2 linked regions of the Prochlorococcus marinus str. MIT 1214 genome follow. The protein of the gene in region 1 interacts with the protein of each later gene in a pairwise test. Links are inferred from orthologs where the notes say so. Each region holds a gene or a part of one and is shown on either strand. Other genes may lie near its edges. The genes, in order: leuS and ligA.

Region 1 (15,617 bases):
CCTCTTTCCCATACTTTAACTTTAATATTTGATTTATCAATTAATTCAACAAAGTGAACATTTGTATTGTTGGGAAATGTATTGTGTTTTTCAAGTGATCTTCCCCAAGCTTTAAAGGGTATATTGTCAATTTTATTAACAAATACGATCATATGTGGATTCCCCATACTAACAGCATAAATATTTAATATTTGATCATTTATTTTAATCTTTCCATTAGGAACTGTTAAATTATTCATTAACAATTTTGTAGGTATATCTTGAGGAGAAAGGATAGGTTCTCCCATATTTACTTTAATATTTTGATTATCTTGAATAGAGGTATGAATCAGACCAGCTTTAGTTTCAATTGGTATCGCAGAAGAATTTTTAATTTCCTTATTGTCATTTAGATAAGCAATCAAGCATCTTATACCATTGCCACACATTTCTGGTTCAGAGCCATCAGAATTAAATATCTTCATTCTCACAAAACATTTATCATTGGACTCTAATATAAGAATAATTCCATCAGCTCCGATGCCAAAATTTCTATTACATAGATGTTCAATAAAGTTATCTTTATTTTCAGTAAATAAGTTGTCTAAGTTATTATCACGAGCATCAAATATAATAAAATCATTACCAAGTCCATGATATTTTGAGAAATTATTTTTCATGATTTAAAGTTTGTTTAACTAAGTTTTTAGGAAATTAAGCGTTCTTGGTAGTAATTTCAGAACTATTTGCATATTGGGCATCAATTTATGAGAACATTATTTGATTGGCAAAACAACTACTGAAGGAGATCTTCCTTGAATAATACTACTTCAGAGATTATTGACCAGAATTACGAGCCTCGTGAAATAGAAGCTTATTGGCAACAAGAGTGGGCTAATCAAAGGCTATATAGAACAAATACTGAGGTAAGCAAAGAAAATACTTTTTACGCCTTGTCAATGTTCCCATACCCTTCCGGTTCTTTACATATGGGGCACGTTAGGAATTATGTGATCACAGACGTACTGGCTAGATATAAAAAAATGCAAGGTTATAACGTTCTTCATCCAATGGGATGGGATGCATTCGGTTTACCAGCTGAAAATGCAGCAATAGAGAGAGAAACAAGTCCATCTACATGGACAGATAAAAATATTACACAAATGAAAGATCAATTAGATCGACTTGGATTATCAATAGATTGGTCTAAAGAAGTTACCACTTGCAAAGAAGATTATTATAAATGGACTCAATATATATTTAATCAATTACATAAAAATAATCTAGCCTATCAAAAAAAAGCAACAGTGAATTGGGACCCAATTGACCAAACTGTTCTCGCTAATGAACAAGTTGATGCTGATGGTAAATCTTGGAGATCTGGAGCAAAAGTTGAGAAAAAAGAATTAAACCAGTGGTTTCTACGAATAACTAGTTTCGCCGAAGATCTAAATAAGGATTTAGATAAGCTTAAAGACTGGCCAGATCGAGTAAGGGTTATGCAAAAAAATTGGATTGGTAAATCTATCGGTGCAGAAATTACATTTGATTTAAAAAATTATAATCAGAAAATAACCGCTTTCACTACAAGAATCGATACAGTCTATGGAGTAAGTTATCTTGTACTAGCATCAGATCATCCATTAATTGATCAATTAATAAATAATAAGGATATTGATAAATTAAAAGAATTTAGAAGAACTCAAGAAAAGCTAAGTGATTTAGAACGTAATTCAGATAGTAGAAAAAAAAATGGAATGTATTTAGGAGTAAATGCAGTAAATCCAGCAAATAATAAAGAGATACCTATTTGGATTGGCGATTATGTCATAATGGAATATGGAACTGGAGCAGTCATGGGAGTTCCAGCACATGATAGTAGAGATTATCAATTTGCCAAATCATATAATTTACCAATTAATTATGTAATAAAACCCAAAAATGATGAAGATAATAGTTATTTAAATTCTGAGTATGTAGATAAGGGAATCATGATCAATTCTGATACATTCAATGGAATTGATTCTGATATTGCAAAAAAAAAGATACTTGAATTAGGTTCCAATGCTAATTGGGCAAAACAAAGAATCACATATAAATTAAGGGATTGGCTTATATCTAGACAAAGATATTGGGGCTGCCCAATTCCGATTATTAATTGTAAGAAGTGTGGTCAAGTAAGAGTCCCAGACAAAGATCTTCCAGTTTCTCTACCTGTTGATATTAAATTAACTGGAAAAGGAAAGTCACCTTTAACTACAAATACAGAATGGATAAATACTTGCTGTCCTAAATGTGGAATTGAAGCAACAAGAGAAACAGACACAATGGATACTTTTATGTGTTCATCTTGGTACTTTTTAAGATACATAAACCCAAAAAATAGTGAAATTCCATTTATAAAAAGTGAAATTGATAAATGGCTTCCTGTTAAACAATACGTTGGTGGTATTGAGCACGCAATCTTACATTTACTATATTCAAGATTTTTAACCAAGGCCCTAAAGAGTTGTGGATTAATAAATATCGATGAACCTTTTAAGAAACTATTAACTCAGGGTATGGTTCAAGCTGTAACCTATAAAAATCCAAATACCAATAAATATTTTTCAAAAGATCAAATTAGTGATATTAATGATCCAAAAGATCCAATTACTGGAGAGAGAATCGATATCATCTATGAAAAGATGTCAAAGTCAAAATATAATGGAGTAGACCCATCATTAGTTATAGATAAATATGGAGCAGATACAGCGAGAATGTTTATACTTTTTAAAGCACCTCCAGAAAAAGATTTAGAATGGGATGACTCAGATGTTGAAGGTCAATATCGATTTATACAAAGACTATGGAAATTTGTTATTAATACTTTAAAACTAACTAAGAGTAATTCAAGATTAAAAATTGATAAAGAAAAGTTAAAAGACGATGAAGCATTACGTCTCATAAATATTGCAATCAAAGAAATTAGTGATGATCTAGATAATCTTCAATTTAATACAGCAATATCTGAACTTATGAAAGCTGTAAATGGGCTAAGTTCAATAGTAAATTACTGTAGTGATGAAACATTAAATCAAGTTATTTCATTATTAATCAAAATAACATCTCCATTCTCACCTCATATTGCAGAGGAGCTATGGAAGGCTATCGGAAAGAAAGAAAGTATTCATCTTCAGTTGTGGCCAAAATATGACCCAACTGCAATTGAACAAGATATCTTTAAGCTTATGATTCAAATAAATGGAAAAGTTAGAGGATCAATCGATGCTAGTAAAAATCTATCTAAAGACGAATTAGAGGATATAGCAATTAAAAGTGAGGCAGCTGTAAAATGGATAGCTGGGAAAAAGCCAAAACGAATAATTGTTGTTCCAAATAAATTAGTAAATATAGTTATTTAGATTTTAATTTTTTGAAATAATTAGTTTATCTGGATTTGATTGATTACCACTCATTGAATAATGATCAGAATTTTCTGAAAGTTTTCTAAGAATTAAATAAATCGACTCAGTTGAATCAGAAGACAAAGCATTATTGATTTCATTTAATGTTCTTTCCTTACCATCATCCAAAAGATCTTCAATTTCTTTTTGAAGATTAATTATATTTGTTGCGGCTTTTTTCCCCGCTTCAACTCCAGGTTGATTGTAAGCATTAACATTGATCAATTCTGAATATAAACTTACTGCTCGTTCAAATAATGCAATTAAAGCTCCAAGACTAGATTCATCAAATGATTTAAATGTAATAGTAAGATTCTGTCTTCCTCCTTCAGTCAATGCTGAACGAGTTCCTTGAAGAAATCCTGATAAATAGTCTCCTGGTCTTTTATTTTTAACTTCAACTATCTCTGAAGGATCGTGAAGAATTTCAATGAAATTCACAAAGAAATTATCAACACCATCTCTTAATTGCTGAACATATGCATGCTGATCAGTAGAACCTTTATTTCCATAAACTGCAATACCTTGATTAACTTGATTTCCATCTCTGTCAAACTTCTTGCCTAAAGATTCCATAACAAGTTGTTGAAGATATCTACTGAAAACTTCTAATCTGTCTCTATAGGGAAGTACCACCATATCTCTTAACCCTTTTCCATCTCCGGATTTGAACCAAGCTAAGGATAAAAGTGCTGCTGGATTATTTTTAATGTCTTTTACTCTAGTTAGTGCATCCATTTTGGACGCACCATCTAAAAACTTGTTTATGTCAGCGCCTATAAGGACAGCAGGTAATAATCCAACAGCTCCGGTAATACTTGTCCTTCCGCCAACCCAATCAGGTAAATCAAAAACATCTAACCAATTTTCATTAACTGCTAAAAGATCCAACTTACTACCTTTTGATGTAATTGCTATTGCCCGAGATGACCAGTTCTGGTTGTTATCAGAAACAAACTTCATAGCTTGCTCCATTCCAATTAAAGGTTCGGGAGTACCCCCAGATTTACTAACAACTACAAACAAAGTTGATTCAATATTAGGAAGAATTGAATTTAATTTGTGGAAAATCCCCTCAGGGTCAACATTATCAAGAAAATGTAGATTCAATCCAATTGACTCTCTCTTAAATGACTCTTTAATAAGTAAAGGACCTAAACCACTACCACCTATACCTATCCAAAAAACATCTGTATAATTTTGTCCATCGCTGTTAGTTATCTCACCATTTAATATTGATGCCCCAAACTTTGATATAGCTTGAATTTCATGGGAAATAGAATCTGACATTTCCTGAGTTGGAGCAATCTGCGGATTTCGAAGCCAGTAATGACCAACTTGTCTACCTTCATCAATATTGGCAATCGAACCATTCTCTAGACTTTCTACAGAATCAAAAGCTTTGGAATAAATGTCCTTAAATTTTTCAAAATCGCTCTTCTCGACATCCATTCTGCTTATGTCTAACCAAAAACCTAATAAATCATCGCTAAATAAAAGGTCACAGTACCTTATCCATTTATCGTTGTTATTCATCTGGAAGATGTCAGTTATTGCCATTATTGATAAGAGAATACTCCTTAATGAGTTCTGTTAGCAGGTATTCTCAAAAGAGAACCGTTAAACAAATTGATTTAATTTATATTAGGCAAGAATGGTTTCAAATGGCGAATGTTTAGTAATTGACAAATAGGGATGTAAATAAACTAGATAGTAATTTTCTTGCAACGTTGACGATATCTAAATATTGATTTAACTTTCATTACTGTTAAATATGTCTTTATATTTATATATTGTAATTTCTCCTAAAGGTCATATATTTAGTTGTAAATAATTCTTATTTGATGAAACAAGATAATAAAGAATATATGGAGAACAATTTATCTTATGATTTAAATGAACAGAGCCTAATTAGTCCATTAGATTCAGAAACCTCTCTATTTTCGCCAAAAATAAGATTAGGTATCCTTGCCTCAGGTAATGGATCTAATTTTGAGTACATAGTTAAATCCATAGAAAACAAGCAACTTAATGCGGAAATTTCAATATTAATTGTCAATAATCCTAAATGCTTAGCAATAAACAAAGCACTCAAATACAAAATACCTTATGCAATTATTGATCATAGAGATTGTAATTCGAGATATGAACACGACATGTTGGTAAAGAAAAAACTTGAGGATTTATCTGTAGAATTAGTTGTTATGGCTGGATGGATGAGAATTGTGGGTGAAGAAATAATTAATAGTTTTAAAAACCGAATAATTAATATTCATCCATCACTTTTACCATCTTTTAAAGGGGTTGACGCAATACAACAGGCAATAGAAAAGAAGGTAACTATTACTGGATGTACAGTTCACTATGTGCAAAAAGAAGTTGATTCTGGCTCAATAATTATTCAAGCTGCAGTACCTCTTAAAGAACAGGAAAGTAAAGAGAAATTAAAAAAAAGGATTCAAAGCATGGAACATATAATATTACCTTTAGCGATAGCAAAAGTAGCAAAGAATATAAGAACTAGCTTTATGGATAATAAGTAATCTTAGGAAGACCAATATCTGATTCAAGTCCGTGCATAATATTTAAATTTTGTATAGCCTGTCCTGCTTGACCTTTTATAAGATTATCAATCACACTCATTAGAACTATTCTTCCATTACGTTTATCAACTTCAACTGAAATCATAACTTTATTTGTATTTTTAACCCATTTAGTTGCTGGATAAGTTCCTACAGGCAAAATATCAATAAATGGTTGATTTTTATAAAAAGCTTCAATTACAACTTTGCAGTCTTCTGCTGTTAATCCAGGATCTCTTAAACGAGCATAAACTGTCGATAAAATCCCTCTAACCATTGGCACTAAATGAGGCGTAAATTGCAAATTCACTTCATGACCAGCAAAGTAACTAGCAATCGTTTCTATCTCAGCCGTATGCCTATGCCCAATAACGCCATAAGGCTTAATAGATTCAGAGCACTCAGACAGTAAAAGTTGTTCAGTGGGATTTCTCCCTCCTCCGGATGTACCAGATTTGGCATCAATGATAATTCCTTCACTATCTATTAATCCTTGTTTTAAAAATGGAATAAGTACACTAAGAGATGAGGTTGGGTAGCAACCTGGACAAGCAATTAATCTAGACTTTGAGATTTCACTACTAAATTCCTCTGAAAAGCCATAAATAGCCTCTTCACATAATTCGTAGTCATATCTTTGAAATTTTGCAGCCTCTTTGGAATATACTTCCTTCCATTTGTCTAATGACTTAAATCTATAATCTGCTGATAAATCAAGTACTTTAATACCTTTTTCTAATAATAAAGGGGTTAGTTGCGATGATAAACCGTTTGGCAGACTCAATATTGCATAATCCGAATCTTGAGAAATTTCATCAATATTGCTTTTTGTTATCTGTTTGTCACTCAGGAGTTTCAAAAAAGGGTTTATTGCATTCCAGCTTTTACCTACTGATCGCTCTCCATTTAGAGTAGAAATCTCAAAGATTGGATGCTCATTGATTAACTTTACGAGTTGAAGTCCTCCATATCCAGATGCTCCAATAATTGCGATCTTCCCAGCTTTCAATGTACTAATTGCCATAACATCAAGGTTATTTCGTAGAATGATGAGATATTCATTTGAGAATAAGTAGCAAAGAACCATTTCACCACAAACACGAGGAATAAGTTGAAATCAGAAGATTGTTATGAAATTGAATTTGATGATATAGCGGATGCTCTTGCTGCTATTAGAAACGGTGAATGTGTTGTTGTAGTTGATGATGAAAAGAGAGAAAACGAAGGAGATTTAATCTGTGCTGCTCAATTTGCGACTCCTCAACAAATAAATTTCATGGCCACTGAGGCTAGAGGTTTGATATGTCTAGCGATGCAAGGAGATCGATTAGATCAGTTAGATCTACCTTTAATGGTCGACAGAAATACCGATTCAAACCAAACAGCCTTCACGGTAAGCATCGATGCAGGTCCAGAATTTGGAGTATCTACTGGTATTTCTGCTGAAGATAGAGCTAAAACAATTCAAGTTGCTCTTAATAGTCAAACAAAACCAATAGATTTGAGAAGACCGGGTCATATTTTTCCCTTAAGAGCAAAAATAGGTGGTGTATTAAAAAGAGCTGGACATACCGAAGCAGCAGTAGATTTATCTTTGTTAGCGGGTCTATCTCCAGCAGGGGTTATCTGTGAAATCCAAAATCAAGATGGATCAATGGCAAGACTGCCGGAATTAAAAAAATATGCGAAGGAAAGAAAATTAAAGTTGATAAGTATTGCAGATTTAATTCATTACAGACTTGAAAATGAGAGATTTGTCTACAGACAAGCAATTGCAAATTTACCCAGCCTGTTTGGTGATTTCAAGGCAATAGGTTATAAGAACGAATTGGATGGTTCAGAACATGTCGCGATAATAAAAGGAGATCTTGAAAATTTAAAAGAGCCGGTATTAGTAAGAATGCACTCAGAGTGTCTAACAGGTGATGCATTTGGATCATTAAGGTGCGATTGCAGACCTCAATTAGAAGCAGCCTTATCAAGGATTTCTGAAGAAGGGGAAGGAGTTGTTGTATATCTAAGGCAGGAAGGAAGAGGTATAGGTTTAGTGAATAAATTAAAAGCCTATAACCTCCAAGATGGAGGATTAGATACGGTTGAAGCTAATGAGAAGTTAGGCTTTCCGGCAGATCTAAGAAATTATGGAGTAGGAGCACAAATTTTGACAGATTTAGGAATAAACAGACTTAAGTTATTAACCAATAATCCAAGAAAAATAGCAGGTCTTGGTGGATATGGTCTTCAGGTTGAGTCTAGGGTCCCATTAGTAATTTGCCCTGGAGATCATAATGCAGCTTATCTTGAAGTAAAAAGAGAAAAACTTGGCCACTTAATTGGTAATAATACCCAATCAAATTTAAGCAATGAAAGACAAAACATTGTTGTCTATTGGGATGGTAAAGTTCATAATAACGAATTAAAACATTTTGAAGATAAAGCTAATAAATGGTCAGAAAACCATTTTTTAAATATTTCTATTCAAAACTCTCCAAGGTTAATAGCTTTATGTAAAAACCCATTATTTATATGGAATGTAAGACATAGAGATATTAAGACATTTTTAGAAGGAAACTTAATAGATAAAAGATTGCTTGAGTCACTTCTTAAAGAACTAAGTAACTGGGAAAATACAGAAAGAATTGGAATAATTAAAACAGATAACTATGAAAGACTGTTGCATCCATCTGAAAATATATTAATTGAACAGAAAGTAATTAGCGAACTTTCAAATTTTGAGAATTCGCCTTTATTTGATTGGGATTTAAAAGATAAAACCAGTACTATTGAATGGAGTTAATAATAAATATAAATTCTATTTTATAAGGCTAATATTAATAATCTTAGTACCATTAGTAATAGATAAAAGTATTTTCATGTCATCTGTTTTACCAAAGACAGTATGTACTCCATCCAAATGTGGTTGTGGAGCATGAACTAAAAAGAATTGGCTACCGCCTGTATCCTTTCCTGCATGCGCCATAGAAAGCGATCCAGCAACGTGCTTGTTTGAATTAATTTCACAATTAATGGAATATCCAGGTCCTCCAGTTCCAGCTATCCCTCTTGCTCCCTCTCTAGTATTCGGACATCCGCCTTGCGCCATAAAGCCATTAATAACTCTATGGAATGAAAGGCCATCGTAAAAACCCTCTTTAACAAGTTTCAAAAAGTTTTCAACTGTTTTGGGAGCATCATTATCAAACAGGGCAATAGTCAATTGGCCTTTATCTGTGTTCATCAATACTTTAGACATAACTCTAATTGATTTTTTTTATAATAACTGTTTTTTAAATTTAATGCATAAAGTATATTCAGAATAACAAGAATTAAACTTAAATTTAATTCAATAACTTTTAATAGTAATTAGTGCGGTTCTTAAATTCCCGTTTGAATCATTGAGTAATTGCTTAGCCTCAATAACATCCATCCCAGACAAAGCAATTAATAAAGATAATTTTACGGATCCATTTGTCTTCTTTAAAAGTTGAAAAGCAGATTCTTTATCAACTGAACCGATATCACATAAAATACCAATTGCTCTATCCATTAATTTATCGTTGTTTACTGATAAATCGATCATTCTATTGCAATAAACCTTTCCTAATTTAATCATCACAGAAGTAGAAATTATATTTAACGCCATCTTTGTAGCTGTGCCAGCTTTTAATCTTGTGGAGCCTGCAAGAATCTCTGGTCCTGTAATCAGCCTAATATCGATATCATTATTTAACGTTGAATCACATTCTGGAACAGATGAAATAGAAATAGTTAGTGCATCTATATTTTTTGAATAGTTTAATGCTCCTAGTACATATGGAGTTCGACCACTTGCTGTTATACCTATTAATGCGTCTCTATTTGTAAAATTTCTATCTTTAAGATCAGCAACAGAAATCTCAGATAAATCCTCTAGAGATTCAGAACTTTTTGTTAATGATGGGATGCCTCCAGCAATTATGCCCTGAACCATATCTGGATTCGTGCAAAAAGTTGGAGGGCATTCTGAGGCATCTAAAACACCTAATCTTCCTGAAGTACCCGTGCCAATATAAAACAATCTACCATTTGATTTAAGTCTTACTGTAATTTCATCAATAGCATTAACTATCTCTGGAATAGCGTTCTCCACAGCCTTTTGAGGTTCTTTATCAGCTTCAGAAAAAATATTTACAATTTCATTAGTCGATTTAATATCCAATTCATTAGATGTTAAATTAATCTGCTCCGTAAGTATCCGATAATTATTATTTTTGGAATCTTTATTACGATTTATCATAAAAGATTTTCTAAACGTTTCTTTATCTCTTCAAGTTGATCATTAGAGGAAATTTGTTCATTTCTATCATCATTATTATGCCAATTACCTACTTCTAAATTTGAAAGGGGTGGGGATATCATAAGGCGTTCTTCATCAGTGCTTGGAATAAATCCTTTTTCCACATATCGGGCTTCATATCCAGCTTCGACACAAAAAGCTTCAATATCTCTCCTTGTTAACTCTTCAACAGAAGGAGTTGGGAAGTCTTGAGCCTCTAAAAGACCACAATATCTCTCAGCATCGTCTCTATCTTCGAACATAAGGATTACTGTTGATCCTTTTAGTTCGAGGGAATGTATACCTTCACTTTCAGTCCCCGGTTCATACAAAAGGACATGAACTAACATAAGAATTAAATAACCTATTGAATTATAAATCGATTAAGTGAATAAACAATATATTCCTAATAATTTTCCATAGATAGTTCATTTAGACGCTGATATAATGCAATTTCGGAGTCACTTAGATTGTCAGGTAACACAATAATTATTTCTACAATCTGATCACCTCGATATTCTTCGTATTCCAACCCACGGCCTCTTAATCTTAACAATCTACCGGTTGATGAATTAGGAGGTACTTGCAAAGTTACCGTGCCGTTTAGAGTTGGGATATCCACAGCGCATCCTAATAAAGCATCATGTGGAAATAATTCAAGACGATACTTAACCCTTAAGCCATCAATACATAAGCCATCTTCAGTTTGGACTTTTAATTGAACAAAATGATCACGACAACCAATTGCTGCACCTTCTATTCTTAATCTCCATCCATCACCTGCAAAGGGGGGAGTTAACACTTCAACAAGAGTACCGTCTTGCAATTGAATTTCAACAGAAGAGCCGTAAAGAGCTTGATCTGGTGAGATTTCTACAATGGATTCTTGATCTTCATAAATTAATGTGGGTGGTGGTGATGGTTCACTTGTTGTAGGAATATATTCATTATAATTAGTTCGATCAACGTATTCATTATCGTCTTCAGAAATCTCAGAATATTGCTCTTCTATATCATCATTATCAATATTTAGATTTGTTCTTACTCCTAATATAACCTCTAAATATTCTTCATAAGTGGGAAATCTATTATCAAAGATATCAGTGTATTTTTCATTTTGTTTCTCCCATTCTCTTCTCTTCTTTGGGTCGCTAAGAATCGCATAGGCTTCATTGATTAATTTAAATCTTTCCTCTGCGTTAACATCATTTTTGTTTAAATCAGGGTGCCACTTTCTTGCCTCTTTTCTAAAGGCAGATTTAAGTTCATTAGCGTCACATTCAGGAGATACTCCTAATAAAGACCAATAATTAGGATCAACGGTAGTAGTCATTATCCCAAGGATCTATATCCCTTCTGCCATAACTATTATCACCATTTCTGTTTTGCCCTCTTTGTGAATAATCCCAGGGATCATCATCCCAGTAATCATCTGAAAATAATTCGTCCTTTAAAGATCCAAAAGTATTCTTTATGCCTTGTATGGGATTAGATTCTGTTTTTCTTTCCGCTGACAAGCGACGATTCAAACCAAATAATGCTTCTTGCAGAGAACCAACTGCATATTCAAGTTCTTGCAAATCATTATCTTGAAGCAAATCTTCAACGTCCCTCATAGCTACTTCCACAGATCTTTGTTGTCTTTCAGCACCATAGGGACCTAATTCAAGTGAAGCATCTCTTAGTCGCCTCTCGGCTTGTGCAACAAGTGTCAAAGCATTATTTTTCTGATCAATAGAAGCTCGTTTTTTTCTATCTTCAGATGCTTTTAACTTGGACTCCTCGATCAATTTGTTAACTTCATTTTGATTCAAGTTTGAACCACCAGTGATACTTACAGACTGCTTCCTTCCAGTAGTTCTGTCAGTTGCACTAACTTCTAATAAACCATTGGCATCAATATCAAAAGCCACCTGAACTTGAGGAACACCTCTTGGGGCAGGAGGGATACCCGATAATCTGAATTTACCCAATGATTTATTGTCTGAGGCCATTTGCCTCTCTCCTTGCCAAATATGTATTTCAACTGATGATTGATTGGACTCGGAGGTACTAAAAACATCTGATTGTCTTACTGGAATTGAAGTATTTCGAGGAATAAGAATTTTCATTAAACCTCCAACAGTTTCAAGTCCTAGAGAAAGAGGGGTGACATCATTTAACAAAAGGTCTCTTAACTCTCCGGAAAGAATCCCACCTTGAATTGCAGCACCAATAGCTACTACTTCATCAGGATTAACAGATTGACAAGGTGGATTTGGAACTAAAGTTTTAACTAATTGTTTTACCATTGGCATTCGTGTACTCCCTCCTACAAGAACAACCTCATCAATCTCCTCAGGATCCCAACCTGAATCATCAATTACAGTATTAACAGGATCAAATAATCTATCTAAAAGATCATTGCAAAGACTCTCGTAATTTTTTCTACTAAGAGTCGTATCTATATGTAACGGACCATCTTTTCCTGTAGAAATAAAAGGAAGTGATATTGGAGTGGTTTGAACACCTGAAAGTTCCTGTTTCGCTTTCTCAGCCGCTTCAGTAAGTCTTTGTAATGACTGTCTGTCTCTTCTTAGATCTATTTTATTTTTTTTTAAAAAATCTTCCGCAAGCCAATCAACAATTTTTTGATCAAAATCATTACCACCTAACTGTGTGTCGCCTGAGGTTGCCTTTACATCAAAAACACCATTTGAAATGGACATTAATGAAACATCAAATGTTCCGCCACCTAAATCAAAAACCAAAACTTTTCTAGAAGAGCTTTTATCAAATCCATAAGCTAGAGCAGCAGATGTTGGTTCATTCAGAATCCTTTCAACAGAAATACCAGCCAAAATCGCAGCATCTCGGGTAGCTTGTCTTTGTGAATCGTTGAAATAAGCGGGAACAGTGATTACAGCAGCATCAACATTTTCTCCTAAATAGGTTTCAGCGTCATCTATTAACTTCCTAATGATATTTCCAATCAATTCTTCGGGGGCATATTCTCTTTTTGTAATAGGAGATGTAATTCGAACATTTCCCTGATCATTTGAACGAACGCTATAAGGAACTGAGAGGCTTGTTTCTTCAAGTTCATCCCATGCTCTACCAACAAATCTTTTTAAATTTGAGAAAGTATTTTTTGGATTAAGAACTAATTGTCTTCTAGCAAGTTGACCAACTAATAATTCAGATTCCTTTGTAAACCCAACAACTGATGGAGTAGTTCTAGCCCCTTCAGCACTAGCAATAACAACAGGCCTACCAGCCTCCAACACCGCTACAACGGAATTTGTCGTTCCCAAGTCAATGCCAACTATTCTCCCCATGGCAATACTTATTTAAGCCCCACAGTAACTAGCATTTAAGGGTATTCAATACTTATTATGTACCCTTCAACACTTAAAGCCAATCCTTAACACTACCTTAGTGAAAAATTTGAGATTAGATATAGATTCATAAAGTAAATGCTTTAGCGCGTGGACAAAGCAACTACATCGAAATTTTTACTAAGAAGAAGACCAACTTCGGAGAAGTTGGTGGATATAGGCTTTAAAAATTTTGTTATTGCTATGGCTTCAATGGTAGCCGTAGTACTTTTTTCAATATTTGCAGTTGTTTACTATGAATCAACCGAATCGATCTCAAGATATGGTTTGAGGTTTCTAGTTAGTTCTGCATGGAATCCTGTAACCGATGAGTATGGGGCATTCACTGCAATTTATGGAACCCTTTTTACATCACTTGCTTCATTATTAATAGCTATTCCATTAGGCGTAGGCACTGCAATATTTATAACAGAAAATATAATTCCTAAATACATAAGAGATGTAATTGGAATAATGGTTGAGCTTTTAGCTGCTATTCCATCAGTAGTTTTAGGATTATGGGCAGTATTCATTATGGAACCTTTTATTAGACCATTTTTGAACTTGATCTACGAGCTATTTGGATTTATACCATTTTTCGGCACCCAACCTTTAGGTGCTGGAATGATGCCAGCAATACTAATACTTGTGGTAATGATATTACCTATAATTACATCTATTTCAAAAGATTCTCTAAATCAAGTTCCATCTAAACTTAGGCAAGCTGCCTATGGAATTGGAGCGTCAAGATGGACTACTATTTTTAAAGTTATTATTCCAGCCGCAGTTTCTGGGATAACAGGAGGAGTTTTACTTGCTTTAGGAAGAGCTATGGGTGAGACAATGGCAGTCACAATGATTATTGGCAATTCAAATAACTTTAGTTGGTCAATATTTGCTCCTTCATATACAATTTCATCAATGCTTGCAAATCAATTTGGTGAAGCAGATGGAAGCCAAGTCTCTTCATTAATGTATGCAGCATTAATCCTAATGATATTAACATTAATAGTTAATGTATTTGCCCAGTGGATTGTAAAAAAATTAAGTTTAAAGTATCAATAAATGAATTACGCTTCACAAAAATCACTAACTTATAACCCCTCTCTATCTAGAAATATTGGGAACAAAGCATTAACTATTATTTCTGCTCTTTTTGCTATCATTTCCGTCCTTCCTTTAATATTAGTCATAAGCTATGTATTAATTAAAGGTGGAAGTTATATAAACTTAGACACCTTAATACTTGAACCCGAGCCACCCGGAGATGATCTTCTCTCAGCGGGAGGAATAGGGCCAGCAATAACTGGAACTTTTATAATGACATTTATTGCTTCAGTAATATCAATACCTGTTGGAGTAGGAGGTGGAATATATCTTGCTGAATATTCAAAATCAGGAAAATTTGCAAAGTTTATAAGGTTTGGATCAAATGTACTTGCAGGAGTTCCTTCTATAATTGCTGGTGTATTTATATATGCAATTATAGTCTCTACCAAAATATTGTTTGGATCAATGTTCAGTGGTATTGCAGGCGGATTCTCACTGTCTATTTTAATGCTTCCAACAATAATTAAAACTACTGATGAAGCACTTAAATTAGTTCCAAATGACATGAGAAGAGCTGCATTTGGAGTTGGTGCCTCAAAATTCATAATGATAACAAATATCACATTACCAGCTGCATTTAGATCAATTTCTACAGGAGTATTATTAGCACTCGCTAGAGCTGCAGGAGAAACAGCTCCATTAATATTTACAGCACTTTTCTCCCGTTACTATATTACAAGTTTTGATGATCTATTCTATGAAATGGGTTCGTTGTCAGTCTTAATTTACAATTTCGCTATTGAACCATACGAAGCACAAAACCAACTAGCATGGGCAGCATCATTCATATTAGTTGTTGTACTTTTAAGCCTTAATATCCTTTCAAGAT
Region 2 (15,424 bases), 950 kb from region 1 along the record:
ATTTAATGCTTTGTGGCTCGATCCGGAAAGTTTTACTACTCTATGAGTCTTGGGTTAAGACTTAATGACTGCAAAAAGATCTTGTAGGAGCTGTAATCAGTGTGTTTTAAGTCATTGTGATTCATTTTCATGGTGCAAACTTAGAAAGATAAAAATACATTCTGAGATATCTTCATTTGTTTCTTGTGGTCATTGGATAAAAAAAGAACCTAATTTCCCAAAGATTTCTGAAAAATTTGTTCATCAACAACTCGATTTTGGAAAGGTATTAGTTGAATGAGAATTGAAATGCAAACTTTTTTAGGATGATTTGTCCAATAACATAATTAATGAACGAATAACTTTTGCAGCAAGGATGCTACTGATACCAGTGTTATCTAATTTGGGAGATAATTCGACTACATCAGCACCAATTAAGTTATGAGATTTAATCACATCTATTATTGCTGCAAAATCTCCCCAGAAATAGCCTCCTGGCTCGGGAGTGCCTGTTCCAGGCATTATAGATGGATCAAACCAATCTAAATCAAAAGTTAAATAGATTGGTGTTCCTTTAAAACTTTTTAGAGCCTCTTCTAAAGATTTTGCATTCTCTCCCAAAGTATGATGAATTAATCTTTTAGTTTTATTCATTTCAAGAAATTCTGATTTTGTTCCACTTCTTATTCCTATTTGAAAAATTTTTTTGCTCGGTAGTATTTCTAAACATCTGCTCATAGTACATGCATGACTAAATTTACTACCTAACCATTCATCTCTAAGGTCTGCATGAGCATCTAATTGAAGCATAATTAATTCAGGATAATTAGTAATTATTGATTGAATCACCCCACTTGTTATTGAATGCTCTCCACCAATAATAAGAGGTTTTAAATTATTTTTAAGTAAAATATCTGTAGCATCTTTTATACAAGAGAGTGTTAACTTTGCATCTCCAAGGGGAACATCTAATGAACCAACATCAGCAAAGTTTATATCTTCTAAATCTAAATTTAATTGTGGACAATATGTTTCAATTCCATAACTATCTTCCCTAACAGCAGAAGGACCAAATCTTGCACCAGGTCTAAAGCAACAAGTTCCATCATAAGGAACACCTAATAGCGAAACTCTGCATTGATCGATGCCTCTTTTCGCACCCATAAATATTGCACCATCGTTATTAAATAGTGATAGATCTTTGAGGTTGGATTTGGTCATTTTTTTGCGAGCTCCCTTTCGATGAATGCAGGAATAGTGTTAAATGCACCTTGTTGCCATCGTTCGCTCCAAATCTGACAATTTTTGGAGATCTCTTCTACGCGACTTTTTTTTGGATACATATATTTTGGCTTTTCCATAGATGCAAATGTCCAGCTCCATAAACCGCTTGGGTATATGGATACAGATCCATACATTGGATCTGCGTAGTCAAAAATTTCACGAAGAACTTTGACAATATTTATATGAATTTCCTGAAAAGATTCTGGCGATTCACTTTGTGTTGCTAAAACCCCTCCTGGTTTAAGTATTCGTTGGCAATCTTTGAGAAACGAATTGCTGAATAACCCTGTGGCCGGTCCAACAGGATCTGCGCCATCAATAATAATTACATCATATGAATTCTCTTTTATATGTTTTACCCAATCAATTCCATTCTTGATTTGTAAATTTAATCTTGAATCAGACCATGCATTTCCTCCAATAGTAGGTAAATACTTTTGACTTAATTCAATAACTCTTATATCGATTTCAACTAAATCGATATACTTAACCGCTTTATATTTTAAACATTCTTTTGCACTTCCCCCATCGCCTCCTCCAATAATTAAAATATTATCTATTTGATTAGAAGAACATAATGCAGGATGAATAAGACATTCATGATACCACTTTTCAGACTTTTCTGCTGTCATCCAGCAATCATCAAGTAATAGTGCCTTGCCATATCTTTTGCTTTCATAGATGGTAATTTTCTGGAAAGGACTAGACTCTTCTAGTATTAATTTTCCCTTTAATCCATACCTAACTCCTTGATGATATTCGTCAAGCCATTCTAAGGTTGTTTTTAGTTTATTTTTCATAATTATAATATTAATTATTGAGATTAATCTTTGCTAATTTCCAGTATTTCTCTAATTTCTTTTTTGATTTCGAATGTAATTCGCCCTCTATATTTTCTTCTATGTACCTTAATCGCTCTAAGAATTTTTTATTAGTTTTTGCTAATCCCTCTTCTATACATATTTTATTCCATCTTGCAATATTTATCAATGTGAATAATACGTCTCCTATTTCAGCTTCAGCTTCGGAAGTATCTTCTTTTTTTAATGCATCTTTTAATTCTTCTAATTCTTCATATAATTTATCCCAGATTTGATCAATTGTTTCCCATTCGAATCCGCTTTTTGAGGCTCTTTTGGAGATAATCAGTGCTGCTTTAGTAGAAGGTTGTGGTCTTATTTTCAATTTCAATCGGTCACTGATTGGGGTTTTTGAATTATTTAATGGTTTTTCATTAGTCTTTATTTGTTCCCATGATTTTTCTACTTCTTTGATACTAACTTTTGCTTTATTTTGAAATACATGCGGATGCCTTCGAATCATTTTTTTAGTGATTATGTCAATGATGTCTGCCATATCAAATAAGTTTTTTTCTTTTGCTATTTGAGCATGCAAAATTATTTGTAGTAAGAGATCTCCAAGCTCTTCTTTTAATTCATCAGGATTGTCTTCTCGTATTGCGTGAGTAACTTCATAGGCTTCCTCTAAAACATATGGGACCAAGGATAGATGTGTTTGATTTAGATCCCAAGGACAGCCATTGATTGGATCTCTGAGGTCTGAAACTACTTCAAGGAGTTTATTCATTTTATCTTCTGTATTTATTTGGTTTGTTTTTGTCATTGCTAATTGTCTTGAGAGGACTGTGACTAAGCTCAGAAACGATTTTTTATGAATCGTTGATCTAATTATGATTAATTCTCAACAACAGAGCAGCTTGAGGTATAAAGTAAATGAATTAGTCAAAGGACTAAAAATTGTATGGGCGATTAGCTCAGCGGTAGAGCGCCTGCCTTACAAGCAGGATGTCCCTGGTTCGAACCCTGGATCGCCCATCTAGATTATTCTTTATTTATGCAAAATGGTCCTGGATTAAAAATTTCAGCAACAGCAGTAGCAGAGTTAAATAGGCAAGCTGCTTTTACTGGAACACCAGGAGTTATGCATATTGATCTAATGGATGATAAGTGTGGAGAAGGATGGAAATTTATAAGAATTAGGCCAGGGAAAAATGATGGTGTTCCCCTCGCTAGAGCTGATGGGATTACTTTGTATGCTCGCCAAGATCAAGTCCTATTTTTTCAAGGTCTAAAGCTGAATTATTTTGGTGATCTAAGTGGAGGTGGATTTTTGATTAGCACGCCAAAAGGGGCAGAAGCTTCTCCATGTGGATCAGGCTTTAGAAAACTTTCAAAAGCACAATAATTTCTTAAAACAATTAGAGCATTGATACTATTCTTCTGGAAACAAGATCGAAGAGAGTTCATCAGAATCAACTTCATAGACGCGAGCTAAACTTGTCTCAATTGCGCTAGTTACTTCACCCGGTAAGAATCTCATAGCATTTAAGGCATCATCCGATATTTCTTCTGTAAGCAACTTTTCCTTACTATTTAATTTTTCATCGTTGATTACAGCAATTATCCAGCTTTGATATGCGTAGACAAGATCGGAGAACTCAAGTTCAGGGTCGTTCAGATCCATGACAAATAAACAGATAATGAACAATAAACACTAGTTTGGCTGTAGTTGGAGAAAATGTCTTCTATGGAACAAATATCTCGCTCTTCTATTCAAGCAAAAGCATTTGAATTCGCATTGATGGAATTAATTTATAGTAAGCGAGATAGCTTTCAGCCACTGTGGAGCGTTGATAGCTGGGTTAAATTTTTAATCTGGTTAAGTTTAAATTGTGGGCTCTCTGGAGATAAAGAAAGCCTGGAATTGTTTGCGAAAGCCATGGGTTCTCCTTTAACAAGTCGAATGAGAAAAATATTTTTTGAAAGAGCTTTAGAAGATTTGTCATTACATGTGATGGCTGATCCTGCAGAAGCGCAAGTTTTGATAATGCCAATGGATGGAAATCAGAGAATTCTTGATAACGATGTAGTTCAAGCCTTACAAACGATCGGTTTAAGTAACAAGGTTTCTTTATCTTCGGCTGCATGGGAAAGGCATGACTCAATAGTTTCGATTCCTTGGAACGTGAAAAGTGACATTTGAATTTAGGAAAAGCAAGAATGATGTAAAACTTTTCTCTGGAATGAGTAAATTAAATTAAACACATTTTTTTTCTGTGATAGAGCGGGCAAAAACTACAAAATTATCTGAAGCCTCAGGGCTTCCTAAAACATATGATCCAGTTGGGACTGAAAATCGCTGGCAGAAAGCTTGGGAAGAAAAAGGAGTTTTTAAACCTGATCCAGCAGCCCCTGGAGACCCATTCTCCGTAGTTATTCCTCCTCCAAATGTCACAGGTAGTCTGCATATGGGGCATGCTTTTAATACTGCCTTAATAGATACAGTTGTCAGGTATAAGAGATTAAAAGGAAATAATGTTCTTTGTCTTCCAGGGACAGACCATGCTTCAATTGCGGTTCAAACTATTCTCGAGCGACAACTCAAGGAAGAAGGCAAAAATCGTCGTGATCTTGGTAGAGCTTCTTTTTTGGAAAAAGCTTGGGAATGGAAAGAAAAAAGTGGTGGAAGAATTGTTGATCAATTAAAACGTTTGGGATATTCCGTAGACTGGAGTAGAGAGAGATTTACATTGGATGAGGGGCTGAGTAAAGCTGTTTCCGAGGCTTTTGTTCGTTTATATGAAAAGGGATTGATATATCGAGGAGAATATTTAGTGAATTGGTGCCCTGCCTCTGGTTCGGCTGTGAGTGATTTAGAAGTTGAAATGAAAGAAGTAGATGGACATTTATGGCATTTTCGATATCCGTTAGTCTCATCATCTGGATCAAGCGTCAAACAAATTAGTTACTTAGAAGTAGCGACTACACGTCCTGAGACGATGCTTGGCGATGTAGCAGTTGCTGTGAACCCATCAGATGAAAGGTATAAAGATCTCATAGGGGAGAAACTTACTTTGCCTCTAGTTGGCAGAACTATTCCAATTATTGGAGACCCTCATGTAGATAAAGATTTTGGAACTGGATGTGTCAAAGTTACTCCAGCTCATGATCCAAATGATTTTGAGATAGGTCAGAGACATGACTTACCTCAAATAACAGTCATGACTAAAAAAGGAACAATGAATCACAATGCAGGTCAATTTGAAGGCTTGGATCGTTTTGAAGCTCGTGAAGCTGTTATTGATTCTTTAAAGGAGATTGGTCTGTTAACTAAAATAGAAGCTTATAAACATAGTGTGCCTTTCTCTGACAGAGGTAAAGTACCAGTCGAGCCATTGCTGTCAACTCAGTGGTTTGTCAAAATGGATCCTTTAGCAAATAGTTGTTCTGAATTTTTTGAGAAAGGACAACCTAAATTTATTCCTAATAGATGGTCAAAAGTTTATCGAGATTGGTTAACTGATATTAGAGATTGGTGTATTAGTAGACAATTATGGTGGGGACATCGCATTCCGGCTTGGTTTGTGATTAGTCAAACAGATAATAGGGTTGTTAATGAAACACCGTATATTGTCGCTAGAACAGAAGTTGAAGCTAAGAAATTAGCACGAGAACAATATGGAGATTCAGTCAAAATTGAGCAAGATGAAGATGTTCTAGATACATGGTTCTCTAGCGGATTATGGCCTTTTTCCACTTTAGGTTGGCCTGATGAAACTCATCCTGATTTTCAACGTTGGTATCCCACAAATACCCTCGTAACTGGCTTTGACATTATTTTCTTTTGGGTAGCAAGAATGACAATGATGGCTGGAGTATTTACGGAGAAGATGCCATTTTCTGACGTCTATATTCATGGGCTTGTTAGAGATGAGCAAAATAGAAAGATGAGTAAAAGTGCAGGAAATGGTATTGATCCTTTATTACTAATAGAAAGATATGGAACTGATGCTTTGAGGTTTGCTCTGGTTCGTGAAGTTGCCGGTGCGGGCCAAGATATACGTCTTGACTTTGATCGTAAAACCCAAACATCAGCAACTGTTGAGGCCTCAAGAAATTTTGCTAACAAGCTTTGGAACGCAACTAGATTTGCTCTTATCAATCTTGAGGATCAAGATTATGAAAGTTTGGACAAATATGATTTATCGAAGTTGCAATTATCAGATAAGTGGATTTTATCAAGACTTGCTCGAGTCAATAGTGAGACCGCTAATAGATATGAAAATTATGCTTTAGGAGAGGCAGCTAAGGGATTATATGAATTTGCTTGGAATGATTTTTGTGATTGGTATTTAGAACTAATTAAACGACGATTGAATAGTGCAGCCAATCTTTCTCCCGATGAATTATTAGATCAAAAAATAGCGAAAAGCATCTTATACAAAGTTTTAAGTGATCTTTTGATTATGCTTCATCCTCTAATGCCTCATTTGACAGAGGAGCTTTGGCATGGATTAACAGGTTTAACTGAAGATCAATTTCTAGCTTTGCAGCCTTGGCCAAAATTCAATGAACAAGACTTGAATATTGATTTAGAGAGTTCTTTCTCTGATTTATTTGCCTCTATCAGATTAATTCGCAATTTACGAGCAGTTGCTGGGTTGAAACCCTCTCAAAAAGTTCCTGTCATGTTGGTCTCTGGTAAGGAAGTTTTGCAAAACACTCTCAAAACATCAATTAATGATATTGCTGTTTTGACTAAAGCTAAGGAAGTCCAAATATTATCTCCAGAGCAAGCAAAATCATTACCTTCTATGAAAGCTTTAGCAGGCGTAAGTGGAGAGCTCGAGGTGGTTCTTCCTATTGAAGGATTGATAGATATAGCTTCTTTACGATCAAGGCTTGAAAAAGATTTAAATAAAGCAGAAAAGGAAATAGAAAGTCTCTCTGGACGTCTGGCAAATAAGAATTTTGTTGATAAAGCTCCCAAAGAGGTTGTCGAGGAATGCAGAGCAAACTTAATGGAGTCAGAGGCCCAAGTCCGCCTAGTCAAAGAGCGTCTAATGGGATTGGATTGAACTCACTAAACTATCTATGTCTTATAACTTAGAAACTCTGGTTAATAATTTCATTCCTTTTTTAAGTAGCCCTTTTGGAATTTTGGTTTTTGCTTTGGTGTATGTTTTTTGGGTGTCTTTTTTGTTGCCAGGCTCATGGCTTTCCATGTTGTCTGGCTTTCTTTATGGCACCTGGCTTGGAAGTTCGGTTGTTTTTGTAGGTGCTTTTATTGGAGCTCATTTAACTTTTTATTTAGGGCGAACTTTTTTAAAAGAATGGGCTCAAAAAAAGGTCTCAAATTTTCCAAAAGTTCAAATAATGGAGAAAGCTGTTCAACGCGAGGGTCTAAAAGTCATTTTGCTTACAAGACTTTCTCCTCTTTTTCCATTTGGCTTACTTAATTTTACATATGGCTTGAGTGAGGTAAAAGTTCGTGATTTTACTCTTGGCATGATTGGTATATTGCCTGGCACAATTTTATATTGCAGCTTAGGTTCTTTAGCACTCAAAGTTTCAAATTTTGCTGAAGTACTATCAGGAAGATCTGATACTAGTTCACTTATTTGGAGCTTAATTAGTATTTTGTCGACTATTTTAGTTATTATTTTAGTTTTACGTTCAACAAGAAAACTAAATAAGGATTCTCAATCACTAGATTAATCATCAGCTTTTAAATTCCAATCTTCAATCGCTGCAAATAAGATAAACCAATAAAGTCTAATGCGATCAAATATACCTTTTTTGGAAGCAAGCACTTCATATTTTGCGCGTCCGCACTCTGTTTTGATTAAAGAAAAGATTGGATTCTTATTCATTTTTAAATTCTATTTATTTTTACAATAATAGCCTAAATTCATTTTCGTTAATTATTTTTACTCCCAGCTCTTGTGCCTTTTTTAATTTACTCCCCGCTTTTTCTCCTGATAATAAGAAATCAGTTTTTTTACTAATTGAAGAGCTGACTTTTCCTCCAGCACTTTCTATCAATTCTTTTGCTTCATCTCTTGTAAGCGAATCTAAAGTTCCTGTTAAGACAAAAACCTTCCCATGAAAAACATTTGATTGGTTTGAATTGTAGTTTGAATCTAAGCTCTCTTTTAGCGAAAATCCAATTGCTTTTAATTCTTTAATTAAGGTTTGATTATTAGAATCATCAAACCATGTAATTATTGCATCTTTTATCTCATTTCCGAATCCATAAATATTAGATATATTTTCAGGTGCCTCCTTCGCAATAGTATTAAGTTCTTCGATACTATGAAAGTTTTTTGTAAGAGATTTAGCATTCGCTTCTCCGATGTGAGGTATCCCTAAACCGTAGAGCTGTTTGTGCCAATTTTTGTTTTTAGACTCATTAATCTCTATTAGCAAATTGTTTGCAGATTTTTCACCAAATCTTTCAAGTTCTAAAAGAGAATCAATTTCAAGTTTGTATAAATCTGCGATTGACTTTACATATCCTTCATTTACTAATTGATTAATAATCTTTCCACCCAATCCTTCTATGTTCATTGATCCTTTACTGACCCAATGACGTAAAAGACCTTTTAATTTTGCTGGGCATCCAGAATTAATACATTTCGTTATTGCCTCGTTTTCTTCTTGAATTAACTTTGAATCACATGCTGGGCAGTTTTGAGGAAATTTTACTAATTTTGAATCAACTATCCTAAATTCTTTTATAACTCTAATAACTTCAGGAATAATTTCCCCAGCTTTTCGAACAATTATGGTGTCTTCATAATGAAGATCTAAAGAGGCAAGTCTTTTTGCATTATGAAGAGTTGCACGATTCACAGATGTTCCTGCAAGCTCTATCGATTCAAACTCTGCTACAGGTGTTACAGCACCCGAGCGACCTACTTGGAAAATTATTTTTCTTAACTTAGTAGCTTTCTCTTCTGCTGGATATTTGACAGCTATGGCCCATCTTGGAGCTTTATTTGTAGACCCTAAGATGTTTTGTATATCAAATTTATCTATTTTTACTACTATTCCATCCGTTGCATAGGCTAAGGAATCTTTTCCAATTTCCCAATACTTGTAATAGTCATTTGCTTCATTTAAGTTTTTTTTTGTTTCATATGTAGTATTAACTTTAAAGCCAATACTTTTTAAAAACTCAAGTGATTCAGATTGAGAATTTGGCTTTTTCAAATTGCTATCATCTGGCTCCCAATCTTCTGGTAAAAAAATACTATATGCGAAGAAATCAAGTTTTCTAGATGCAACTATTTTGGAATCTAATTGTCTTAATGTTCCTGCACATGAGTTTCTAGGATTTGCAAAGAGTGGTTGATCAGTATTTTTTCTCTCAATATTGAGTTTGTTAAATATATTATTGGGCATGAAAGCTTCTCCTCTGATTTCAATCCAAGAGGGTGGATTTTTTAATAATAAACGTAAAGGAATTGTAGAAATTGTTCTGATGTTATTAGTTATATCTTCTCCAGTTTTTCCATCCCCACGAGTAGCGGCTCTAGTTAAAATCCCATTTTCATATCTTAGCGAAATAGCATTTCCATCAATTTTTAATTCACATATTAGTTCTGGATTATCAATTTCCTTGATATTTTTATTGTCTGAACTTATTAATTTTCTGATCTTTGCGTACCATGCTTTTAATTCATTTACATTAAAAGCATTATCTAGGCTTAGAAGAGGAATATTATGATCAACATTTTTGAATCCTTTAGAAGGGATGCCTCCTAATCGTTGGGAAGGACTATCATTAGTAATTAAAGATGGGTAGCTATTTTCAATTTCAATTAATTCTCTATATAATTGATCATAAACAGAATCATCTATCTCTGGTGCATCTAATACATAGTAGGAGTAATTTGCTTTGTTGAGTAAAGCTCTAAGCTCTTTTGCACGTTCAAAATGTTGATTCAAGTTTGAAATCACTTCTCACATTTGGTTTCATTATGTATTTGCTTTCGCAATACGATCTATTTGCCAATTTTCGTTGATTTTAATGAAAGTGAAGTCCAGTGGCATTTCATTTTTTTTATCTTCTGATTTCAAGCTTAGTGTGAGCATTATTTGATTGTCTTCTATTCTTGGACGACCTGACTTCAAGTTTCTATATCGATTCAATTGTAAAGCGCCCAAAAATTTGATGAAGTCTTGCCTGTTTACATGTTGTTTATATGCTTTTGTAGTCAGTCTATAGGCACCATCAATTCGTCCGGCAGCTATTTGATCAAAAAACTTTTTCACAAGAGGATTAATACCTCTTGCGCTAATTACAAGTTTGATTGCATTAAAAGTCCAAAAAAGTAGAAGTGCGCCAACTCCTACTAAGAGAGCTTTTAAACCAATTGCTTTGATTAAAGCGCTATCCATGTTTGTAATTCCTTTTGATTAGAGAGTCTGACTTATTAGCTATGAGATTAGCTTGTTTGTTATTGATAGTCAGACAGAATGTTATCGGAATAATAAAGCTAATGAGTTCTCTGCATCAATGTCTTTAATACCTGTTTTACCATTATTCCTTGAATTAAACAGACAATATTTTCAGAATTCTCTTCTCGAGAAAGGAGTTCCCAAAGTCTCTGTTCGTTGGAGTGATGGTCGCATGCGCACTACGGCTGGGTTATATAGAAGTAAAACGAATTTTTTCGGAGTTAAAGCTAGTGAAATAATTTTGTCTAGACCAGTATTAGAGTATCTTCCCCAAAAAGCATTGAAGAGTACCTTGTGCCATGAAATGATTCATGCCTGGATTGATCTTGTCCTAAAAGTTGAAGAGGCACATGGGCCTAATTTTCATAAACGTATGGCAGAGATAAATTCCGCTCAAATAGATTTCCAAGTAACAGTTCGTCATTCGTTCCCCACATCAAAAAGAATCCCAAAATGGGTGGCAACTTGCCCTTCATGTAAAAGAAGTTTTAGTTATCGACGTATTGTGAAAGGCGCCGCTTGTCGTAGTTGTTGTAATAATTATTTTGGAGGTCGTTGGGATCAAAAATGTGTACTTGTATTTCAACCTTTTTCTAGCAGTACATAAATAATTTTTTTCTTTAATTGACTGTTATTTGAATTTTTGAATAATTTCATCTTTAAGGTATTTCACTTGTTGGTTTGAAAGCGTTAAATTTAAAAGATGAGCTCATATAACAATCGCAATCAAATTCGTCAGCGATCCCGAGTACCCCTTGATCGCAGAATGGATAAATGGATACAAACTGGAAAACAGGTTGTAGATGGCGTTGCAGGTAATCGCCCTGGCCAAAGAAGGGGAGGGTGGCAAGATAAAGAGACTTCAGCAAGTTTCGAAAAAGTTGGTCGTTGGATGGAAGAGAAAATTGATTGGTTTTTTGAAGAAGATGATGATTGGTTGGATAATGAAGATTTAGGAGATGAACCGCTTCGAGAAAGCATAAGCAATACAAAAAGACCCTTAACTGCTATTTCCTTGAGGGCTCCTAAAGCCTTACCACCTCAGATTCAAGGAAGGAGAAGCAATTCAGGCGAACTGGATGAATGGCCAGATGATCAATCTTTTAAATTAAATAAGTGGGAAAGAAAAGATAGTGAACCTAAGCAAAATGAACCCGAGTTAAACGATTCTTTTCAAAATGAGCGAACTCCTCAAAGACGAAAAAACATACCAAGATCTAGTCGAAGAAAATACTAGTTCTTGTTAAAAAGCCTTTCTTGGTATTGGTCCTAACCATTTTTCTAACTTTGGGCTGAAAACTTCTCTGATTACAGTTAATTCTTTTTGTTGGCGAAAAAATCGATAATGCCTACTCCAAAAAGGTCCATCTTCTTGAAATTCTTCTTTCAGCCACTTGGCATTAACTAATCCCAAGCCATCAACTTCTCTAAAAAGCTCGGAGCGTCCTTGGGTCAAGCTTTTCCAGATTGGTTGATCCTTATTTTGCAGATGTTTTTCTGATTCTTGATAATTCCACCAGCTTTCTGCCCATGCCAGGGTTAAGTTTCCACATGTAAGCCAAACTTGTCTTCGTAGCAAAGGTGGCTCTAGTTCATTGACTTCCTCTGGAACTCCATTTTGATTATTATTTTCCATGTCCATGGATATGACTTTTATGGCAACCTCATGCCCTGTTAAAAGCTTGAGATGTCTTGTTGGGCTGCCATCACCCAATAGCATTAATTGCCATGCTCCAGAGAGTTTATGATTTCCTTTCCCTGAGAGAACATTTTCTTTCGAGGCTTTCCAAATCACTTCAGGTGAAGGTAATTGAGATTGATGTGAATTCACTGTTATCAGCTTGTTATTTGTAGTGGATCTTTTCTTTCAGCTTTTTTCATTTTCTCTATTTTTAACCAAACAAGAAGTGCAGTGAGGTCTGCTTTGCTTACACCGGGAAGTTGAGCAGCATGTCCAAGACTTTTTGGCTGAGAAATTGTTAATTTTTCTCTCGCTTCTTTAGATAGTGTTTCTATATCATTGTAATTTAAATTTTTTGGTAATAACTTTTTACTTTGCTGCTTTAATTGATTTATTTGAGCTTTTTGTCTTTCTAAATAACCGGTATATTTAATATCTATTTCAACTCCTTCTGCCACATCTAAAGGAATACTGTTATTTGCTAATTTATAATTTATTAGGTCTTTATAGTGAATATTTGTTCTTCTAAGGAAATTTGCTAGTGTTATTGAACCTTTAATAGATGTTCCAGTTGAGGAATATATTTCTTTTGCACATATATCAGTTTCTTTAATACGCATTTTTTCTAATCTTTTTTTTTCTTGATCAATTAATTGTTGCTTAGTATTATAAATTTTCCACCTTCTTTCATCAATTAATCCTAATTTGTAACCGATTGGAGTTAAACGCCTATCTGCATTATCACCCCTTAAAATTAATCGATATTCACTTCTACTAGTTAATACTCTATATGGCTCTTTTAAATCTTTTGTAACTAAATCATCAATCATAGTTCCTATATAACTACTCTCTCTCTCAAAAATAATTCCTTCTTTATTATTTACTAATCTTGCAGCATTTAAACCTGCTACTAAACCTTGTGCAGCTGCTTCTTCATATCCTGTTGTTCCATTGAGTTGACCTGCACTAAATAAACCACTTATTCTTTTTGTTTCTAGTGTTGCTTCTAATTGTGTGGCTGGTATGTAGTCATATTCAACTGCATAAGCAGGTCGAAGCATTACGCATTTTTGCAAGCCTGGAAGAGTCCTTAAAAGTTCTAATTGTAAGTTTTCGGGAAGTCCAGTTGAAAAACCTTGTACATACATTTCTGGAGTATCTCTACCTTCGGGCTCCAAGAAAATCTGGTGTGAATCTTTGTCAGCAAAACGTACAATTTTATCTTCAATTGATGGGCAATATCTTGGACCTTTACTATCAATAAAACCTCCATAAATAGGAGTTAAATGAAGATTGTTTTTAATAAGTTGGTGAGTTTCTTTTGTTGTTCGCGTGATATGACAACTCATTTGTTCTCCACTTTTCCACGAAAGAGGATCAAAAGAAAAGAATTTATCTGAGGCATCGCTTAATTGCTCGTCTAGTGAGTCAAGATCAATAGTTCGTCTATCTACGCGAGCAGGGGTTCCTGTTTTTAAACGATCAGTAGTAAAACCTAACTTTTGTAATTCTTCAGTTAACCCTTCAGATGCTTGCTCTCCTGCTCTACCTGCACTCATGGATTGATTGCCAATCCAAATTCTGCCTCCTAAAAAGGTTCCTGTTGTTATTACAACTGCTTTCGCATGAAAAACGCTTCCAAAATAGGTTTTAATTCCCTTTATAACTCCGATTTTTTCTTGAATTCCTTTTGTGTTTTTTTTAATCTGATTGGGATAATGTTCAATTTCTAGCCCAGTAACCATTGCCTCTCTAATTTTTAAATTTGGCGTATTTTGAAGGATTTTCAGCATTTCATGAGCATATAACCGCTTATCTGTTTGTGCCCTTAATGCTCTAACTGCTGGTCCTCTGCTTGCATTAAGGACTCTTTTTTGAAGAGCTGTTAAATCGGCTAATTTTCCAATGACCCCTCCTAGCGCATCAACTTCATGAACTAATTGACTTTTAGCTGGTCCTCCTACTGCGGGATTACATGGTTGCCATGCGATTCGATCTAAATTGAGCGTAAATAAAGCTGTATTCAATCCTAATCTTGCAGAAGTCAGCGCAGCTTCGCAGCCTGCATGACCACCTCCTACAACAATTACGTCAAAACTTTCATTTGAAGATTGTTTGGTAATCATCAATTAAGCATTTAGGAATTTAATGTTCGAAGAATTAAGCAGCAAGATTTCTAAATCTAGTGAATTGGGGTTCAAAAAGTAATTTAACTGTTCCAACAGGTCCGTTTCGGTGCTTTGTCACGATAACTTCTGTAATTCCTCTATCAGTTGTTTCTGGATTGTAATACTCATCCCTGTAAATCATTAGAACTAAGTCCGCATCCTGTTCTATTGAGCCAGATTCACGCAGATCGCTAAGCATTGGCCTTTTATTGGTTCTTGATTCAACTCCTCTACTTAATTGAGATAAAGCGATTACAGGGACTTTCAGTTCTCTTGCCATACCCTTCAGACCTCTAGTAATCCTTGAGATTTCTTGAACTCGATTATCGGGTGAAGTACCTTCCATTAGTTGTAGATAATCAATCACAATTAGTCCCAGCTCTTTACCTTGTTCAGCAATTAGGCGACGACATAAGGACCTCATCTCAAGAACACTTGAATTTGGTTTGTCGTCAATGAAGATTGGTAATTGACCAAGTGTATTAATACCTTGACCAAGTAATGGCCATTCATCTTGTTGCAAACGTCCCGTTCTTAATCGACTGCTTTCAATGCCTACCTCGCTTGATAGCAGTCTGTAAGTTAGTTGCTCTTTACTCATCTCAAGACTAAAGACACAAACAGGTAGGTCATGAAGTTGAGCTACGTTTTTAGCCAAATTAAGAACAATTGAAGTTTTTCCCATTGCTGGTCTTCCTGCGACAATTATTAGATCGCTCCTCTGTAGTCCTTGTGTCATTGCATCCAGATCGTAAAAATTAACAGGTATGCCTGCTACGGATGTACCAAGTGATCTACTTTCTATTTCATTGAAAGTACTTGTAAGAATTTCGGCAGTAGGTGTTAAACCTTTGGATGGTTGCTCTTGGCTAATAGCAAAGATCTTTTGTTCAGCTTGATCAATGGCTTCTTCCATTGGAAGGCTTTGATCAAAGCCTAATTTGATTACATCATTTCCAGATTTAATTAATTGTCTGCGCAAAAATTTGTCGCTGATTAATTTAGCAACTTGTTCGATTGAGGCTGTAGATGTCACCCTCTCAACC

What was found.
Region 2: the proteins of leuS (region 1) and ligA interact in binary tests that used the Escherichia coli proteins (3 or more experiments, as listed by UniProt). The link is inferred for Prochlorococcus marinus str. MIT 1214 from one-to-one orthologs.

The regions. Positions count from the first base shown.
Region 1 is NZ_CP114777.1:315,158-330,774, reverse strand. What follows is about bases 444-3,588. They hold leuS (leucine--tRNA ligase), read left to right. Parts: upstream 444-794; coding sequence 795-3,383; downstream 3,384-3,588. Other genes in these bases: O5639_RS01750 (glucose-6-phosphate isomerase), read right to left, coding at 3,387-3,588; dapF (diaminopimelate epimerase), read right to left, coding at 444-659. Outside these bases: more of dapF, read right to left, coding at 1-443; more of O5639_RS01750, read right to left, coding at 3,589-4,985; purN (phosphoribosylglycinamide formyltransferase), read left to right, coding at 5,270-5,968; argC (N-acetyl-gamma-glutamyl-phosphate reductase), read right to left, coding at 5,952-7,031; ribBA (bifunctional 3,4-dihydroxy-2-butanone-4-phosphate synthase/GTP cyclohydrolase II), read left to right, coding at 7,119-8,804; O5639_RS01730 (peptidylprolyl isomerase), read right to left, coding at 8,820-9,260; murQ (N-acetylmuramic acid 6-phosphate etherase), read right to left, coding at 9,351-10,283; O5639_RS01720 (DUF3110 domain-containing protein), read right to left, coding at 10,280-10,672; O5639_RS01715 (DnaJ domain-containing protein), read right to left, coding at 10,729-11,655; molecular chaperone DnaK, read right to left, coding at 11,639-13,639; phosphate ABC transporter permease subunit PstC, read left to right, coding at 13,790-14,743; phosphate ABC transporter permease PstA, read left to right, coding at 14,744-15,617.
Region 2 is NZ_CP114777.1:1,273,493-1,288,916, reverse strand. Bases 7,493-10,444 are described here. They hold ligA (NAD-dependent DNA ligase LigA), read right to left. Parts: upstream 10,029-10,444; coding sequence 7,956-10,028; downstream 7,493-7,955. Other genes in these bases: O5639_RS07235 (hypothetical protein), read right to left, coding at 10,047-10,444; O5639_RS07245 (hypothetical protein), read right to left, coding at 7,778-7,936; O5639_RS07250 (TVP38/TMEM64 family protein), read left to right, coding at 7,493-7,781. Also shown: speB (agmatinase), read right to left, coding at 301-1,200; speE (polyamine aminopropyltransferase), read right to left, coding at 1,197-2,063; mazG (nucleoside triphosphate pyrophosphohydrolase), read right to left, coding at 2,074-2,886; O5639_RS07270 (AIR synthase), read left to right, coding at 3,118-3,468; O5639_RS07265 (hypothetical protein), read right to left, coding at 3,496-3,747; O5639_RS07260 (protein phosphatase), read left to right, coding at 3,811-4,266; O5639_RS07255 (valine--tRNA ligase), read left to right, coding at 4,340-7,141; more of O5639_RS07250, read left to right, coding at 7,158-7,492; more of O5639_RS07235, read right to left, coding at 10,445-10,469; O5639_RS07230 (SprT family zinc-dependent metalloprotease), read left to right, coding at 10,522-11,136; O5639_RS07225 (RNA helicase), read left to right, coding at 11,233-11,766; O5639_RS07220 (chorismate lyase), read right to left, coding at 11,773-12,360; tRNA uridine-5-carboxymethylaminomethyl(34) synthesis enzyme MnmG, read right to left, coding at 12,366-14,336; dnaB (replicative DNA helicase), read right to left, coding at 14,371-15,424. UniProt on the Escherichia coli protein: DNA ligase that catalyzes the formation of phosphodiester linkages between 5'-phosphoryl and 3'-hydroxyl groups in double-stranded DNA using NAD as a coenzyme and as the energy source for the reaction.